3 regions of the Vibrio taketomensis genome follow, and region 1 is predicted to be linked to each of the others. Evidence: riboswitches for the same ligand, from Rfam matches in the RefSeq annotation. Region 1 holds a riboswitch; each other region holds the start of a gene.

Region 1 (3,520 bases):
GCAGCTAAACCTTGCAGTTTGTGCCTCGTCACGGCATCCAGTGCTGAGAATGGCTCATCCATTAATACGATAGGCTTGTTTTGCATCAGGGTTCGAGCCAATGCTACCCGTTGGCGCATTCCTCCTGAGAGCTGAGCCGGTTTAGCGTCAGCATAGTCAGCTAGCCCTACCTGCTCTAAAAGCTTCAAAGCTTGCTCTTGTGGGTGAGGTTTACTCTGTTGGTTAGTGGCAAAGCGCATACTTAAACAGACGTTATCAAGCACGCTAAGCCAAGGTAGCAACAGGTCTTGTTGTGCCATATAGGCGACGTGGTGACTCACTGGCCGCTCGTCAGATGTGAGTAACACACCTCTTGTTGTGACGTTGTCACTCGGTAGGCCGGCTAGGTAGCGTAGTAGGGTGGTTTTTCCACTACCACTACGGCCGAGTAACACCGTCCATTGCCCTGCGGGGATAGTCATATCAATCCCCGATAGTGTTGGTTGGGCGTTATCTTGATATTGCAGGGCAAAATGCTTGAGTGTGATGCCTAAAGGAGCCTCAAACATCAGTTTGGGTTCCGTTGTCACGTTTACCAAAATCTGGGCCAGCGAAGAAGTGATGTACCGGGCCGTGGCCGTGACCAATCTGCAATTCATCCGCATGAGCTATTGCTTGTGAGATATATTGCTTTGCCAATTCTACTGCGGTTTGCATCTCATTGCCTTGCGCAAGGTAAGAGGCGAGGGCGGAAGATAGCGTACAGCCCGTACCGTGGGTGTTTTTGGTCGCGCAGCGTTTGGCGCTGATCAAATGGACTGATTCAGTCTGGATCAAAAGATCGTTACTATTTTCATCTTGTTCCAGGTGTCCACCTTTTAATAGCACCGCTTTCGCTCCTAGGGCACGAAGATCTTCGATCATTGCTGTCATTTGATCTTGATTGTGTGGCACTGCAAGCCCAGTTAAAGCGGCACCTTCCGGTAAGTTAGGGGTGATGATGTCTGCCAGTGGAATTAGCTCTGTTTTTAGAGTGCTAATTGCTGATTGTTCAAGCAATAAATCGCCGCTGGTGGCGACCATGACAGGGTCAATGACCAAATGTTTCGGTTGGTATTGTTTTATCTTGTTGGCAACCACTTTGATGATGTTCGCGTCGGCTAACATACCCACTTTGACTGCGACAATATTGAGATCGCTAAACACGGCATCTAATTGGCTTTCAACATGCTCAAGTGGTATCGGAAAAATAGCAGAGACACCTAAGGTATTTTGTGAGGTGATGGCTGTGATGACAGAACAGGCAAAGCTACCAGTGGCTGAGATGGCCTTAATATCGGCTTGAATACCTGCGCCGCCGCCGCTATCCGAACCTGCAATGGTCAGTACAATCGGTGTATGAGAGAAAGAATGGGTGGTGTTGGCTAATGTCGCCATGGTCGCTCCTTTAACTGCACGTAAAGGAACCAACTTTGGCTAATTTGATAAGTGCAGCTAAGGCTGAGCTTTCAATAGGGCTCGACAAATGAGACCAAGAGCAAAGTGATGATAGTTCCCTACGCCAGTGCTAACTGAATCAGGTTCAACGGGTCTCGAAATTCGATCTCAGCCGCTGCGCTTTTGCGCTTTGGCCCCCCGACTATGTTGAGCTGATCATAACAGCTCGCGATATTGTTAGTCTACGCGTTTGTCTGACATCAGTATGCCCAGAGCGATCACAATTGAATTATGGATTGCTATGTATTCTGCGTGATAGCAAAAGACACCAAAACAAAAAGGGCTGGAAGCCCTTTAAAATATCGGAAGCATGAAGCCGTTTACGGAAAGATGATCAAGGCTAATTGATGATAAAGTGCGATCCGGATCAATGAAGAGTGCGAGCCCCTTGATCATGCTTTCGAGTTTCATTCCAACCTTGTGCGGCCATAAACTGCACGTGAGATTCGATCACACAGTCTGACTCTTGTTGCCATTTGAGTTGTGGTTGCTGATTGCAAAACTCTAACGCCAGCACGGTCAGGTGTTGTAAGCGTTTCATTGCCCAATCTTTGAGTTCGAGATCTGCCGTCGGTTGGCTAACGCAAGCTTGCAGCTTGCTGCTGGCGAACTGCAGGTACTGATAGGCCGTGGTGGGGTCTGAATAACGTAGACCTTGAAAGATTCGTAAGCAGCCATCTAACCAACAGGCGATGGCTTTGCTTTGTAATTCACTTACGCTCGGCCCCCAAACAGAATCCGGAGCAGAGTGGATCAATGATTGCAGTGATTTATCTTGATCATGCTTTCGGTGTTGATACCAGTCGCTTATCGCGTCTACCCAGGATTCTAATTGGATCATGCTGCATTATCCCATTGTTTAACAAAGTGATTAGGACCAACTTGTTCTATACCCTCTTGCATTACTGCGCTGGTGGCACGAATTTGATCCGCTGCTATTGAATAGTCTGGCTCAGTTTTGACTAAATGACCAAATGGAAGATCAGGATCCGGCACTGCAGAAATCAATAACTTGGTATACGGGTGTTGTGGATTGCTAAGGATCGCTTGGGTGTCTCCCCATTCTACTATTTGCCCTTTGTACATCACTGCCGTTTCCTCTGCGATGTAATGGGCAGTCGCAAGATCATGGGTAATGTATAAAAATCCAATGCCCAGCTCTTGCTTCATTCGCTGCATGAGATTGAGTACGCCTAAACGGATGGACACATCCAGCATTGAGGTTGGTTCATCAGCCAGAATCACTTGCGCACCCACCGCTAGTGCTCGCGCTAAGTTCACGCGTTGACGTTGACCGCCACTCAGTTCATGTGGATATTTTTTTAGTGTATCGGGTGCGAGCTCTACTTGTTCAAGAAGTTGTTGTAAGCGCTCAGGAATGTCTTTGTCACTTTTGATCTGTTTGTGAATTTTGAGTGGGCGAGTGAGGTGGTGTTCGATGGTATGGGTTGGGTTCAGCGAGCCAAATGGGTCTTGAAACACCATTTGTACTTTACTGCGATAATCGAGAACCGCTTTGCGGCCATGAATATCATCAATATTTTGCCCATTAAATAGGATTTCACCACTGGTTGCTGGATAGACTTTCGTGATCAATCGTGCACAGGTACTTTTACCACAGCCTGACTCTCCAACGAGAGCTAGGGTTCGCCCTGCATAAAGGTTAAAGCTGACGCCCTGCAGTGCTTTGAAGCGCTCGACCGAAGAAAAGCCCCCGCCAATGGTGAACTCTTTAACGATGTTATTGACTTGAATGATAGGTTCCATCATACCAGCGCTCCTTCTGTTTGGTGTTTACCCTGGTGAATATTGGGAAAGGATGCCCATAGCTTTTGTGTGTAGGCGTGTTTAGGATTCTGGCGAATTTCTCGTGATGTGTTGACTTCAACTATTTCTCCATGGCGCATAATGGCGATGCGATCGCAGAGCTGAGTCATTAACGCTAAATCGTGGGTGATAAATAGAATTGAGAAACCAAACTCTTCACGCAGTTGGTAAATTTGCTGCAAGATCTCTCTTTGCACCACCACATCAAGTGCTGTAG
Region 2 (3,520 bases), on a different replicon from region 1:
AAAGCCTCAGCAGTAATGCTGGGGCTTTTTTACATCTGTTGCTTTTGCAAAGTAAGTGTTGGGAGCCTGTGCGCAAGCCCGGTCGAATCTCTGAAGTGCCAGCCCAGTTCACCCCTGCCATATTTAAGCTCTAGACTAGACGTCCCCGAAGAAATGCTGGAGCCTTTTTCGTTTCTGGCAGAAACGAAATTAGAACGTTCGATATCTAAGGTGTCTCTCTTTGGGGAATAAGTTTTAACCTTTTCTGTTATTCTATATTTCAACTAATCCTTTTGGTTCTAAATTCTACCGTCTATTCTCTTTTGCTCTTCTTTGGTAGCCATTACGCAGCGTGTATCTAAAAACTACGGTTAAAGTGACATCCGTAACTTTTAAAATCTCAAACAAATTACTAAGGTAATATCAGTTTAGAACTCTCGAATTTCTCTGAGTTATGACTACAATATAGCCAAATTGTCGAGGGGGATTTATGGGACAACTTTCCATTTTGGGTTACATAGCTTTGGGAGGCGCATTTGGTGCTTGTTCTCGCTATTTAGTCTCTGAACTGTGCGTTATGCTTTTGGGCCGAGGTTTTCCCTACGGTACTTTAACGGTGAATGTCGTTGGCTCTTTTATTATGGGTCTACTAATCGCCGCGTTTGAAAGTGAGATTATGTCGATTGAGCCTTGGCGCCAGATCATTGGTTTAGGCTTTCTTGGAGCCTTAACCACATTTTCTACATTCTCTATGGATAACGTGTTATTGATGCAACAAGGCGCGTTCTTAAAGATGGGTCTGAACGTTATTTTAAATGTGGTGTTAAGTATTTCAGCCGCATGGTTGGGTTTCCAATTACTGATGAAAGCCAATATTTAGGTCGGAAATTGGATGTGGCCCGCTTTGTTTAGCGCCAAATTTTGCTTATAATTTCTTCACTTGTCGGAGTGCCTTTTGGCTGAGACCGTTAATTCGGGATCCGTTGAACCTGATCAGACTAATATCTGCGAAGGGAACAGGAGAAGATTCACTACCAGAAATAACTCTATTTCTGTCTGTTAGTCTACATATCGATGTCGTATTAGGTTATTACAACCTTTATTCGAACTCTTCTGTCATATCGTTCCGTCAAGCATTTTTATCCCAAACGTTTTTAATAAATGAGCAAGGAAAAATGCTATGTCGAGTCGCAAGCAAGCGAGATTGGAAGCACAACAGTTTATACAAAGCCTTTCAGTCCAACCTTACCCTAATTCTCAAAAAATCTATGTTGAGGGCTACCGCCCTGATGTTCGCGTTCCAATGCGAGAAATTTTATTGGCGGATAGTTTGGTAGGAGACTCCAAAGAAGCCCCTGTATTCGAGCCTAATGAACCGATACGCGTGTATGACACCTCAGGACCATATACAGACCCTAACTATCAAATTAACCTTTACAGTGGCTTACCGAAGCTAAGAGAAGGATGGATTGAAGAGCGCGGTGATACCGAAGTTCTTCAATCCGTAAGTTCTACCTACACCAAACAACGTCTATCCGACGAAACATTAGATGAACTTCGGTACGGCAATTTACCACGCATAAGACGTGCTACTGAAGGTAGATGCGTTACTCAAATGCACTACGCTCGTAAGGGAGTGATTACTCCTGAAATGGAATATATCGCATTGCGAGAGAATATGGGGCGCGCCCAATATCGCGATGAAGTGCTAAATCAGCAGCATTCAGGCCAAAGTTTTGGTGCCAATCTACCCCAAGACATCACACCAGAATTCGTGCGCAAAGAAGTCGCGGAAGGACGGGCAATTATCCCTTCAAATATTAACCATCCTGAATCAGAGCCGATGATCATTGGACGTAACTTTTTAGTGAAAGTGAACGCAAATATCGGTAATTCATCGGTTTCATCTTCGATTGAAGAAGAAGTAGAAAAGCTAGTTTGGGCAACTCGGTGGGGAGGTGATACCGTCATGGATCTGTCTACTGGGCGGAATATTCATGAAACGCGAGAATGGATTTTACGTAATAGCCCAGTACCAATTGGCACCGTCCCTATGTATCAGGCGTTAGAAAAGGTAAACGGCATCGCGGAAAACCTTAGTTGGGAAGTGATGAGGGACACCTTGATTGAGCAGGCAGAGCAAGGGGTGGATTACTTTACTATTCATGCCGGATTGCTACTTCGCTATGTTCCAATGACAGCAAAACGAGTGACAGGGATCGTATCCAGAGGTGGCTCCATTATTGCCAAATGGTGTTTAGCCCATCATCAAGAAAGTTTTCTTTATACTCATTTTCGTGAAATCTGTGAAATTTGCGCCAAGTATGATGTCGCGCTGTCCCTTGGGGACGGACTGCGCCCTGGTTCTGTGGCTGATGCCAATGATGAAGCTCAGTTTGCTGAGTTGAGAACGCTGGGTGAGCTCACGAAAGTTGCTTGGGAATATGACGTACAGGTGATTATTGAAGGCCCTGGTCACGTACCAATGCACATGATCAAAGAAAATATGGAAGAGCAGCTTGAGCACTGCCATGAAGCTCCTTTCTATACTCTCGGTCCATTGACGACCGATATTGCGCCGGGTTATGACCACATCACCTCAGGCATCGGTGCAGCAATGATTGGATGGTATGGTTGTGCGATGCTGTGTTATGTCACGCCCAAAGAGCATTTAGGATTGCCTAATAAAGAAGATGTAAAAACCGGTCTGATTACCTATAAGTTAGCAGCACATGCTGCTGATTTGGCAAAAGGGCATCCCGGAGCACAGGTGCGTGATAACGCATTGTCTAAAGCGCGGTTTGAGTTCCGTTGGGAAGATCAATTTAACCTTTCACTCGACCCTGAAACTGCAAGAGCTTTTCATGATGAAACCTTACCTCAAGAATCAGGCAAAGTGGCTCATTTCTGTTCGATGTGTGGACCAAAGTTCTGTTCGATGAAAATTTCCCAAGAGGTTCGTGAATACGCGAAAGACACGAATCAGGTGGTAGCGGATCAAGCGATTTCAATTCAATTGCTTGATAATCCACTTGAAGGTATGCGCCAAAAGTCAGAAGAATTTCGTGCAGCGGGTTCTGAACTCTACCATCCAGCAATCTCATCAGAGGCGGAATAATGATGGTGGAAATACGTATCCCTAAAGAGCAGTCGGAGTTAATAGCGCAAGTTCAACTTGCGTTATCTGCAGCAAATAACCAAAACTTTGATACCCAATACGTCGCTGTTGTCGAAAGTTATAGTAATGATTGCCAGGTTGTGACGAATACTTTTTGCCATAGGATTGGTAGCGATCTGTGGCAAATCGACTCGAATGAATGCGATTTCTATGTTCAGTATCAGCATCCCTGTAATTCTCTTTTTGTTGCAGAGCATCATATCCTAATTGACGTTCGTGATAATAATCAGACGTTAGATATTTGGGTACATCCACTCAGTGGAGAAGTAAGAGCCTTACGCTCAAACACAAACGTGAGAGAAACTAAGCAGCATCTTGCTTGGCTATTGGTGCTGCTTGCTCTTGATTTTCCACTTGAAGATG
Region 3 (3,520 bases), on a different replicon from region 1:
ACCACGTCCAGTATGCTGTCTTGGGTATTGGAAGAGTGCGGATACCAACCTGGATTCTTAGTTGGTGGTGTGCTGGGTAACTTCGGTATTTCTGCTCGACTGGGCGAAAGTATGTTTTTTGTCGTCGAAGCGGATGAATATGACAGTGCTTTTTTTGATAAACGTTCGAAGTTTGTTCACTACCACCCACGCACATTAGTGATGAATAACTTAGAGTTTGATCATGCCGACATTTTTGATGATCTTGAGGCGATCAAGCGTCAATTTCACCATTTAGTGCGTACCGTTCCGGGTAATGGGCGCATTCTTGCGCCGGTCAATGATCCTGCATTAGCGGATGTTTTACAGCGTGGTTGTTGGAGTGAAACTGAGTTTACTGGTGAACAAGCCGATTGGCGTGCCGAAAAAATTGCCAAAGACGGTTCCGAGTTCAAGGTGCTATTCCAAGAACAATATGTTGGCACTGTGAAGTGGGATTTAGTTGGCGATCACAACGTAGATAATGCACTTATGACGATCGCAGCAGCGCGTCATGTTGGCGTCACGCCTGATTTAGCCTGTGAAGCTTTAGGTAAATTTATCAATACCAAACGTCGCCTTGAGTTAAAAGGTGAGGTGAATGGCATTACTGTCTTTGATGATTTTGCACACCACCCAACCGCGATTGAACTGACTATGGGTGGTCTGCGTAATAAAGTCGGCGATGCGAAAATCATTGCGGTGTTAGAACCTCGCTCAGCGACGATGAAGCGTGGCGTGCATAAAGAAACCTTAGCCGCGTCTTTACATCATGCTGATCAAGTCTTTTTATACCAACCGCCGGGTATCGAGTGGTCAGTACAAGATGTGGCAGAGCAATGCAGTCAACCAGCTTCTAGCAGCGACGACATTGATCAATTGGTGGCGCAAATCGTTGCTGCGGCTAAACCGGGTGATCATATTTTAGTGATGAGCAACGGCGGCTTTGAAGGTATTCATGGCAAGCTATTGGCTCAGTTAGCAGAACAGAGAGCTGAGTAATTAGCTGAATAAAGAAATTGGAACAACGTGAATGAGTAAACCACAAGCGAAAGCGATCACTTTAGCCTTCACGGGCGCATCCGGTGCGCCTTATGGGTTGCGCCTGCTTGAATGTCTGCTTGCCGCCGATTATCAAGTGTATCTGCTGATCTCTTCTGCCGCTCGAGTGGTGCTAGCGACCGAGCATGGCCTAAAACTGCCAAGCGGCCCTGCTGCGGCCAAGCAAGCATTGGTCAAACATCTAAACTGCGATCCTGATAAGCTGGTGGTGTGTGGTAAAGACGATTGGTTTTCACCAGTTGCGTCAGGTTCGGCGGCACCAAAGCAGATGGTGGTATGTCCATGTTCAGCAGGCAGTGTCGCAGCAATCGCTCATGGCATGTCTGACAACTTAATTGAGCGTGCGGCCGATGTGGTGATGAAAGAACGCGGGCAGCTCCTGCTGGTGGTGCGTGAAACGCCTTTCTCCACTTTGCATCTGGAAAACATGCACAAGTTATCGCAGATGGGCGTGACCATCATGCCTGCCGCACCCGGCTTTTATCATCAACCGAAAACCATCGAAGATTTGATTGATTTTATGGTGGCGCGCATTCTCGATCACCTTGGTGTCGAACAAGGCCTAGTGCCGCGCTGGGGTTATGATCAGCGCTGTTAATCATTTGGCGTCTGTACATCAAACCGTTTCAAGACCCTAGTGAGATTTCGCTGGGGTCTTTTGCAAATGATCAACGTAGCTATTCGTTAATACAATGGTTAGAATTCGTCGGTAACTCATCGGGGAGCTGTATATTGCATGGCTGAGATTGACCAACGTCTGAACCCGTGACCTGAACCAGATAATGCTGGCGTAGGAATTGAGTCAGGGAAATGAATAATTACGGATAACTCCACCTCGACCTCAACCCTGTGCCGCTCAAAATTGGAGAGCGAACAGTGAAAACCTCTTTTGCAGCCCTTGCAGTGGCTTGCGCATCTTTTTCTGCTTTTGCTGCAGATAACACACTAACTATTTACACCTATGATTCTTTTGCGGCTGATTGGGGACCAGCACCTGCGGTAAAAAAAGCGTTTGAAGCGCAATGTGGCGGTTGTGAAGTCAACTTTGTTGCTTTAGATGATGGGGTATCGATTCTTAACCGTTTACGTCTAGAAAACGGTAACAGCAAAGCGGATATCGTTTTAGGCTTAGATAACAACCTAATGGCAGAGGCAAAAAAAACCGGTTATTTAGCGGAGCATTCGGTCGATACCTCACACGTGACGATTCCGGGTGGCTGGCAAGATAAAACCTTCGTGCCTTATGACTTTAGTTACTTTGCCTTTGTCTACAACAAAGAAAAGCTCACAAACCCACCGAAGAGCTTAAAAGAGCTGGTGGAGCAGCGTGACGATCTTAAAATCATTTATCAAGATCCGCGCACTTCTACCCCAGGGCAAGGTTTTATGCTGTGGATGAAGTCGGTGTATGGCGATGATGTGTCGCAGGCATGGCAAAAGATCGCAACTAAAACTGTCACGGTAACGAAAGGCTGGTCGGAAGCTTATTCGATGTTTCTAGAGGGTGAAGCAGACATGGTGCTGTCTTATACCACCTCTCCGACCTACCACATTATTGCTGAAAACGATCAGCGTTTTGCTGCTGCCAATTTTAGTGAAGGCCATTACACCCAAGTGGAAGTAGCAGCCAAAGTGAAAGGCTCGGCTCACCCTGAGTTAGCTGATCAGTTTATGCAGTTTATCCTCAGCGAAGAATTTCAAGCAGCGATGCCAACGGGCAACTGGATGTACCCGGTGACCGATATCAAATTACCACAAGGCTATGAGTCACTGACCGTGCCAGCAAAAGCATTAAGCTTTACTTCTGATCAAGTGGCAGAAAATCGTCGCGCTTGGATTCGTGAATGGCAAAGCGCCTTAACTCGCTAAGGTGTTGGCTTGAATCGTACCCCTAAAATTGGGCTTGTGGTCGCGATCGTTATCGCGGCCTTTGTCTTTTCTGCGTTGGCAGCACTGTTGGTTGCGGCGCCATCGCTCAATCTATTGTCAGTGTGGCAAGATCCTTATTATCGCCATGTGACTGAATTCAGTTTTTATCAATCCTTTCTCTCAACGCTCATAAGCGTTGGCTTTGCGTTACCTGTGGCGCACGCACTTGCTAAACGCAACTTCAAAGGTAAACGCATACTGCTAAGGCTGTTTAGTTCAACCTTAGTGCTTCCAGTGTTAGTTGGCGTGTTTGGCTTGTTGGCTATTTACGGTAATTCAGGAATTTTCGCCGACATTTATGCCTATTTGGGTGAGGAATTGCCATTTTCTATTTATGGTCTCAATGGCATTTTGCTGGCCCATGCTTTCTTTAATCTGCCGTACGCCGCGCGTTTGTTATTACAAACTCTTGAGTCGATTCCACAAGAGCAACATAAATTGTGTGCTCATTTAGGGATGAGCCAATGGCAAAAATTTAAATGGGTGGAATGGCCGCGGTTGCGCCAGCAAT

Evidence for each region. Region 1 has a riboswitch for thiamine pyrophosphate ahead of thiD (bifunctional hydroxymethylpyrimidine kinase/phosphomethylpyrimidine kinase). Riboswitches for the same ligand answer to the same signal wherever they lie in the genome.
Region 2: it holds a riboswitch for thiamine pyrophosphate, as region 1 does, so the genes downstream of both, thiC (phosphomethylpyrimidine synthase ThiC) here and thiD (bifunctional hydroxymethylpyrimidine kinase/phosphomethylpyrimidine kinase) in region 1, are expected to answer to the same signal.
Region 3: it holds a riboswitch for thiamine pyrophosphate, as region 1 does, so the genes downstream of both, thiB (thiamine ABC transporter substrate binding subunit) here and thiD (bifunctional hydroxymethylpyrimidine kinase/phosphomethylpyrimidine kinase) in region 1, are expected to answer to the same signal.

Annotation. Positions count from the first base shown of each region.
Region 1 is NZ_AP019650.1:7,714-11,233, forward strand. Features, by position in the region: gene Vt282_RS13825 (ABC transporter ATP-binding protein) at 1-548, opposite strand, end outside; gene thiD (bifunctional hydroxymethylpyrimidine kinase/phosphomethylpyrimidine kinase) at 541-1,416, opposite strand; TPP riboswitch at 1,516-1,627, opposite strand; gene Vt282_RS13835 (transcriptional regulator) at 1,844-2,317, opposite strand; gene Vt282_RS13840 (ATP-binding cassette domain-containing protein) at 2,314-3,246, opposite strand; gene Vt282_RS13845 (ABC transporter ATP-binding protein) at 3,243-3,520, opposite strand, start outside.
Region 2 is NZ_AP019649.1:2,921,863-2,925,382, reverse strand. Features, by position in the region: gene crcB (fluoride efflux transporter CrcB) at 470-859, shown strand; TPP riboswitch at 914-1,012, shown strand; gene thiC (phosphomethylpyrimidine synthase ThiC) at 1,160-3,097, shown strand; gene Vt282_RS13585 (thiamine phosphate synthase) at 3,097-3,520, shown strand, end outside.
Region 3 is NZ_AP019649.1:2,628,602-2,632,121, reverse strand. Features, by position in the region: gene mpl (UDP-N-acetylmuramate:L-alanyl-gamma-D-glutamyl-meso-diaminopimelate ligase) at 1-1,020, shown strand, start outside; gene Vt282_RS12165 (flavin prenyltransferase UbiX) at 1,052-1,678, shown strand; TPP riboswitch at 1,789-1,894, shown strand; gene thiB (thiamine ABC transporter substrate binding subunit) at 1,957-2,949, shown strand; gene thiP (thiamine/thiamine pyrophosphate ABC transporter permease ThiP) at 2,959-3,520, shown strand, end outside.